DNA from 2 places in the Actinoplanes sp. SE50/110 genome. Region 1 is predicted to be linked to the other one. Evidence: riboswitches for the same ligand, from Rfam matches in the RefSeq annotation. Region 1 holds a riboswitch; the other holds the start of a gene.
The links. A riboswitch is a leader RNA that binds a small molecule or an ion and turns the genes downstream of it on or off. The one in region 1 is predicted to bind S-adenosylhomocysteine.

Region 2: another riboswitch for S-adenosylhomocysteine. It lies ahead of ahcY (adenosylhomocysteinase); the one in region 1 lies ahead of ACSP50_RS27035 (adenosine deaminase).

The regions. Positions count from the first base shown of each region.
Region 1 is NZ_LT827010.1:6,033,733-6,037,537, forward strand. It holds gene ACSP50_RS27025 (bifunctional diguanylate cyclase/phosphodiesterase) at 1-769, shown strand, start outside; gene ACSP50_RS27030 (hypothetical protein) at 827-1,264, shown strand; S-adenosyl-L-homocysteine riboswitch at 1,398-1,474, shown strand; gene ACSP50_RS27035 (adenosine deaminase) at 1,527-2,558, shown strand; gene ACSP50_RS27040 (NAD(P)/FAD-dependent oxidoreductase) at 2,692-3,805, opposite strand, start outside.
Region 2 is NZ_LT827010.1:590,957-594,761, reverse strand. It holds gene ACSP50_RS02615 (YciI family protein) at 1-157, opposite strand, end outside; gene ACSP50_RS02610 (LacI family DNA-binding transcriptional regulator) at 212-778, opposite strand; gene ACSP50_RS02605 (hypothetical protein) at 862-1,710, shown strand; S-adenosyl-L-homocysteine riboswitch at 1,743-1,823, shown strand; gene ahcY (adenosylhomocysteinase) at 1,843-3,303, shown strand; gene ACSP50_RS02595 (DUF4142 domain-containing protein) at 3,380-3,805, shown strand, end outside.

The sequences.
Region 1 (3,805 bases):
CCAGCTCACCGAGCTGCGCACCGGCCTGAAGAGCGGCCACCTGCGCCTGCACTACCAGCCGCTGCACGACGCCGTCACCCGCGAGATCAACGGCGTCGAGGCCCTGGTCCGCTGGCAGCACCCGCAGCGCGGCCTGCTGCCCCCGGGCGTGTTCCTGCCCGACGCGGAACGTTCCGACGTCATCCTGGAACTCACCGACTGGGTGCTGGCCGAAGCCCTGCACCAGGCCGCCCTGTGGAAACGGGCCGGTCACCACGTGCCCGTCTCGGTCAACCTGCCGGCCGCCTACCTGGCCCAGGCCCGCGCCGTACCCACCATCCTGGCCATGCTCGACCTCGAACAGCTCCCCGCCGAACTGCTCACCGTCGAGATCACCGAGACCGCCGTGCTGGCCCGCCCCGACGAGGTCGCCGCCCAGCTGGCCGACCTGCGCCTGCGCGGCGTCCGGGTGGCCATCGACGACTTCGGCACCGGCTACACGTCGCTGGGCCTGCTCCCCCGCCTGCCCATCGACGAATTGAAGATCGACCGCTCGTTCGTCGTCCAGATGCACGACTCCCCGGCGCACGCCACGATCATCGACTCGGTGATCGCCATCGCGAAGGCCCTCGGCATGAAGGTCGTCGCCGAGGGCGTCGAGGACGAACCCACCGCGGCCGACCTGGCCCGGGCCGGCGTCGACCTGTTGCAGGGCTACCACCTCAACCGCCCCACCCCACCCGACGCGGTCCCGCTCCTCCCGGCCCGGCCTCTGCTCACGGTCCTCTGAAACCCGACGTGCGGGGGGACGACCCGAAATTCACCCGCGGCGTAGGCGCTCGATCAGGTGCTCCTTGATCACTGGCGGACCCGGATCGCCGAGCCCCGGCCCGTCGATGCCGCCGCAGCACGGGCGATCCCCATGCACCCCCTGCGCCGGATCACCACCGAGCTCGGTGCCGGCTTCCGATTCCTCTCCGGAAGTCCGCCGCTGCGACGCGTGACGCTCGCCAGCGTCCTCGCGGCCTTCGCCGTCGGCGGCGGCGGCGATGCGACCGGCTACGCCGTCATCAGCCAGGGTCTGCACCGCGCACCGCAGTTCACCGGGCCGCAGACCGCCGGCCTCGCCCTCGGCGCCGTCCTCATCGCCGTCCTCGACTACCGTCTGGTGCTCGTCGGTGCGGGTCTCTGTCTACTGGTCGCGGCCGCGGCTCTCCGCCGTACGAAAGTCCCGGAGGAGCCGTCGGAGACGGCGGCGGCCGCCGAGATCACCACCAGCCGCTGACCCGGCTCATCCGTCTGCGCGGCGCCGTCGCCCCTCGTCATCACGCTCGGCTCGGGCTGCTCACCGGTTTCGTTTCCGGAGGGACCCGGTGGGCGGATTGCCGCGCAGAGCGGGCCTTGTTAGCGTCCGGGTGCGGGTCGAGGGGCGCTGCGACGGATGTTTCATCCGCCACGCTCGGCCTGTCCCTGGTCGCAAGGGCGCCTCCCGCCGGAGGCTGCCCTGGACGCGTGCCCCCGGCGGACGACCTGTGGGGGACGCATTCATGGCATCGGACCTGACCGGATTCATCGCCGGCCTGCCCAAGGTGGAGCTGCACGTGCACCACGTCGGCTCGGCGACACCGCGGACCGTGGCGCGTCTGGCCGAGCGGCACGCCGGGAGCACCTCGGTGCCGGCCGACCCGGCCCTGCTCGCGGAGTACTTCACCTTCACCGACTTCGCGCATTTCATCGAGGTGTATCTGTCGGTTGTGGATCTGATCCGCGACGCCGAGGACGTGGCCACGCTCACCTACGACATCGGCGCCGGTCTGGCCGGGCAGTCGGTGCGGTACGCGGAGCTGACGCTGACCCCGTACTCCTCGGTGGTCCGCGGCATCCCGGCCGAGGCGTACTGCGAGGCGGTGGAGGACGCCCGGCGACGGGTCGCCCGTGACCACGGCGTGGAACTGCGCTGGTGTTTCGACATTCCCGGCGAGCCGACCATGACCGGCGCCGACGTGACCCTCGACGTGGCGCTCCGGCAGCGGCCGGACGGCCTGGTCAGCTTCGGGCTGGGCGGCCCGGAAGCCGGCATCTCCCGGGAGAGTTACGCCGGCCATTTCGCCGCCGCGCGGGCCGCCGGGCTGCGCAGCGTGCCGCACGCCGGCGAGTCGACCGGCCCGCAGACCGTCTGGGACGCGCTGCACCACCTCGGCGCGGAACGCATCGGCCACGGCATCGCCGCCGCGCGCGATCCGGAACTGATGGCCTACCTGCGCGAGCACGACATCGCCCTGGAGGTCTGCCCGACCTCCAACGTCTGCACCCGGTCGGTGCCGTCCCTGGCCGAGCATCCCCTCCCGGCACTGGTCGCGGCCGGGGTGCCGGTCACCGTCAACTCCGACGACCCGCCGATGTTCTCCACCACCCTCAACCACGAGTATCAGGTGGCCGCGGACCTGCTCGGCCTGGACGAGCACGGCGTCGCCGACCTGGCCCGGCAGGCGGTCCGCTACTCGTTCCTCGACGCCACGGGCAGGTCCGCCCTGCTCACCGAGATCGACACCTACGTCACCGCCACGACCGCGCGCTGAGTCCGGGCACCGCCGGGCCCCGCTGGCTGGTCCGGCAGCCGGTCAGCCCCACGACGGCGGGACGGCCGGCGCCCGGCGGCGCGACGCCCGACGCGGTCCCGGGCATGCGGTGGCGGTGAGCCGTCGCGGCCGGTCACCGGAAGTCGGCCGGGTTCAGGCGGGCGGTGCGGCGGCGGTATTCGGCGGCCATTCCGGGCCAGTTGGTCACGATGCGGCCGGACGCGGTGCGGTACCAGCTCTGGCAGGCCGCCCAGACACTTCCGGCGAGCCGGCCCTGCATTTCCTCGTCGTAGGCGGCGGCCACCTCCGGGCGTACCTCCAGCGGTTGCCGGCTCCGCGCGATCCGCCGGACGGCCTGCGCGATCCAGCGGGCCTGGGCCTCGTGGAAGAAGACCACGGACGTGTTCCCGGTGTTCGTGTTCGGGCCGTACACCAGGAACATGTTGGGAAATCCCGGAACGGCCATTCCCAGGTACGCGTGTGCCCCGTCCCGCCACGCCTCGTCCAGCGAGGTCCCGGCGCGGCCGGTGACCCGGATCGGGACCAGGAAGTCGGTGGCCGCGAAGCCGGTGCCGTAGACGATCACGTCGCACGGATGGTCGGCACCGTCCGCGGTGCGGATGCCGTTCTCGGTCACCTCGACGATCTTCTCGGTGACCAGGTCGACGTCGGGGCGGGCCAGCGCCGGATACCAGGCGTTGGTGAACAGCACCCGTTTGCAGCCCATCGGCTCGTCCGGGGTGACCTTGCGGCGCAGTTCCGGGTCGCGTACCTGCCAACGGCGCTGGGCCCGGGACAGCCCGTGCAGCAGCGCGCCGGCGGCCCGGTTGCCGGTCACCGCAAGCCCGGTCACCACGGTCATCAGCCACGTTCCGGCGCGGGACGGCGCCATCAGGACGGGGGCCATCTCGTACAGCCTCCGGCGGGTCCGCCCGTAGCGCCGGTCCGGTTTGGGCAGCGTCCACGGGGCGCTGCGCTGGAAGACCGTGACGTGCGCGGCCCGTCCCGCGATGGCCGGCACGAGCTGGATCACGCTGGCCCCGGTGCCGATCACGGCGACCCGCCGGCCCTCGATCGGCACCGACGCGTCCCATCGAGCGGTGTGCATCGCGGGCCCGCCGAACGTGCCGGGCAGCCGAGGGATGACCGGCCGGGACAGCTGCCCGACGGCCGGGATCAGCACGTCGGCCTCCAGGATCTCGCCGTCCGCGAGCGTCACCTGCCAGGCCGAGCCGGTCCAGTCGGCG
Region 2 (3,805 bases), 3.8 Mb from region 1:
GCACCCGGACCGTGGTGGCCGCCTCCGGCCCGACCAGCTGGTTGCCGGCGACCCGGCGGCCGTTGGCGTCGTTCTCCGCGACCCAGGCGAAGATGTCCGGCGCCGCCAGCTCGGTCTCCGGCTCGGTGTCGGTGCAGACGAACATCATGTACTTCATGGACGGTCTCCCTGTTCGGTCGGTTTCACTGAGGTGACGAACGGCCGGACCCGATCAGGACACCGGAACGTTGAATGGCGTGATTATTTCCGGCGGCGCCCCGTCGCGGAGTACCGCGTTGATCCGGAACTGCCGCAGCAGCGCGAGAATCTCCTGGTCGGCGCCGTGCGCGACGAACACGTCAAAATTCCGCCCGGCATCCTCGAACGCCGTGATCACCCCGGCGCAGCCGTCCGGCCGGGCCGTGTAGACCGCCCGGACGGTGTGTGTGCCGGCCAGCGTCGCCGGCACCTGGCCGGGATCGGTCACCGTCCGCAGCCGGCGGCCGGGCCCCAGCGCCGACCGGAACCCGTCGATCCGCTTCCCGGTTCCCGGACCGGCGATCACCAGGACGTCACCGGCCCGGTCGTGCAGCCACTGCTCGATCAGGTAGGCGGCGGTGGCGCCGGCCGCGAAGTCGTCCGGCTCCGCGCACTCCCGATCAAGGTCGGCGACCGCCCGGCGGACCCGGGCGACGGTGCTGTCCCGGACCCCGCCGCGCCGGTGCAGCACGCGGTCGACGGTGGCCGGGCTGAGACCGGCCCGGAGGGCGATCTCCCGGATCCGGTGGGGCTGCTTCACGACGTACAGGATGATGGGTTTCTGAGGTGGCATGGAAGGTCTTTGATGTCATTGCGCCCCATCGCGTGACGTAACCTCCCCACGTGCGCGTGATCTCCCGCTGGGCCGACGGCGGCGTCGAAGTCTTCGACGAGTCCCTCGAGCCCTGCCGATCCTTCCCGGTTCCGCCCGAGGTCGAGGGCTGGGCGGTGCCGGCGAGCCGGGACAGCCTGATCCATGCGATCGGCAACACGGTGATCCGGATCGGCCCGGGCGCCGAGGAACGGTGGCGCTGCGATCTCAGCCTGCGTGAACGGCCGACGGCTTGGCCCAGCGCCGTCACCCTGTCCGCGGACGAGACCCGGATCTGGGTCTACGCCCCGGGCCGGGAGGACGGCCACGACGCCTGGTTCGTGCTCGACGCCGGCACCGGCCGGGAGATCCGGCGGTACCGGCTGCCGACCGGTGGCCAGCGAGGACAGCAGTTCCCGGTCCGTGACGGCAGCATGCTGCTCAGCGTCAGCCGCGGCCAGGACGGCTGGGCGACCTACCGCGCCGGGCCGGACGGCACCGTGCACGACTACGCCTGGGATGACCGCGCCCTGGTCGACCTCTCCCCCGACCAGCGGCAGTTCATGACCGTGGACCACTGGCAGGAGGACGTCGCCTTCCACGACTTCGCCGATGGCGCGGTGCGCTTCCGGATCGGCGCCGAAGCCTTCGGGCTGGACCGGCCGGACGTGGAATACGCCGGCGGATATCTGGACGACGAGACCGCGATCGTGGTCGCCGTCGCCGACGACGACTCGTGGCGGCACTTCCGGGTCGGTGCCCGCACCGGAGAGGTGCTGGGTGACCTGGGAATCATGACGATCGACGAGTATGACCTCCAGCCGCTCGGCGACGGGACCTATGTCATCACCGACACCGACGGAACTCTCAGGCGCATGTGATCAAGCGCCGAAGAAGATAAAGTAGTCACCGCCTATCCGAGAGGCGCTGCAACGGACAGCGAAGTCCGCCACGCTCGGGTGCGGTGTTGTTGACGTAAGGGCGCCTCCTGATGAGGGAGGAGCCCTCTTTTCATGAGCGACAAACTTCGATCCGTCAACGGTCTCGACTTCGCGATCGCCGACATCAACCTGGCCGAGGCCGGCCGCCACCAGCTGCGGCTGGCCGAGCACGAGATGCCCGGCCTGATGTCGCTGCGCGCCGAGTTCGGTGAGTCGAAGCCGCTGGCCGGCGCCCGGATCGCCGGTTCGCTGCACATGACCGTGCAGACCGCCGTGCTGATCGAGACGCTGGTCGCGCTCGGCGCCGAGGTCCGCTGGGTGTCCTGCAACATCTTCTCGACGCAGGACGAGGCGGCGGCCGCCGTCGCGGTCGGCCCGACCGGCACGGTCGACGCCCCGGCGGGTGTCCCGGTGTTCGCCTGGAAGGGCGAGACGCTGGAGGAGTACTGGTGGGCGACCACCCAGCTGTTCGACTTCGGCAACGGCCGGGGCCCGAACATGATCCTCGACGACGGCGGTGACGCCACCCTGCTGGTGCACAAGGGTGTCGAGTTCGAGGCGGCGGGCGCGGTCCCGCAGACCACCGAGGCCGACTCACACGAGTACTCGATCATCCTGGACACGCTGCGGGCGAGCCTGGCCGAGGACCCGCAGCGGTTCACCCGGATCGCCGCCGAGATCCGCGGTGTCACCGAGGAGACCACGACCGGTGTGGCCCGGCTGTACAAACTGGCCAAGGAGGGCACCCTGCTCTTCCCGGCGATCAACGTCAACGACGCGGTCACCAAGAGCAAGTTCGACAACAAGTACGGCATCCGGCACTCGCTGGTCGACGGCCTGAACCGGGCGACCGACGTGATGCTGGGCGGCAAGCTGGCCGTGGTCTGCGGTTACGGCGACGTCGGCAAGGGCTCGGCGGAGACGCTGCGCGGCCAGGGTGCCCGCGTCGTGGTGACCGAGGTCGACCCGATCTGCGCGCTGCAGGCGGCGATGGACGGCATGCAGGTGGTCCGCCTGGAGGACGTGGTCGGCGAGGCGGACATCTTCGTCACCACCACCGGCGGCACCGACATCATCCGGGTCGAGCACCTGCAGGCGATGAAGCACAACGCGATCGTCGGCAATGTCGGCCACTTCGACGACGAGATCGACATGGCCGGCCTGGCCAAGGTCCCGGGCGTCGAGAAGGTGGAGATCAAGCCGCAGGTGCACGAGTGGCGCTTCCCGGACGGCCACTCGGTGATCATCCTGTCCGAGGGCCGGCTGATGAACCTGGGCAACGCCACCGGCCACCCCAGCTTCGTCATGTCGAACTCGTTCACCAACCAGGTGATGGCGCAGATCGAGCTGTGGACCAAGCCCGGCGAGTACGCGAAGCAGGTCTTCGTGCTGCCGAAGCACCTGGACGAGAAGGTCGCGCGGCTGCACCTGGACGCGCTGGGTGTGCGCCTGACGACGCTGACCAAGAAGCAGGCGGAGTACCTGGGCGTCGACGTCGAGGGTCCGTTCAAGCCGGAGCACTACCGCTACTGAGTTATAAGCAGTAAATAGTTCCCCTATGTCGGTTTTCTCGCGGTTAATCTGCGGCTTCCGACATAGGGGGATTTTCATGCGACGTATCTTCACCGCCTTCGGCCTGACCGCCGCGATGCTGCTGCCGCTGACCACCGCGTCAGCGGCGAAGGCGGCCCCGGCCCGCCTCGATCCGGACGCGGCCTTCCTGCGCACCGCCCACCAGGGCGACCTCGCCCAGATCGCGATCGGCCGACTGGCCGTCCAGCGCTCGGCGAACCCGGTCATCCGCCACCTGGGCACGCGCTTCGCGGCGGACAGCACCCGCCTCGACACCGCCGTCCGGGCCACCGCCCAGCGCCTGCACGTCCGCCTGGACGCCGCCCCGAACGCCACCGTCCAGCAGAGTCTGGCGGCTTTCGAAACCGCGCAGGGCCCGGCCTTCGACCGGTTGTTCCTGACCGGCCAGACCGGACTGCACGCCCAGGCCGCCCACCTGATCCGCGCCGAACTCACCGATGGT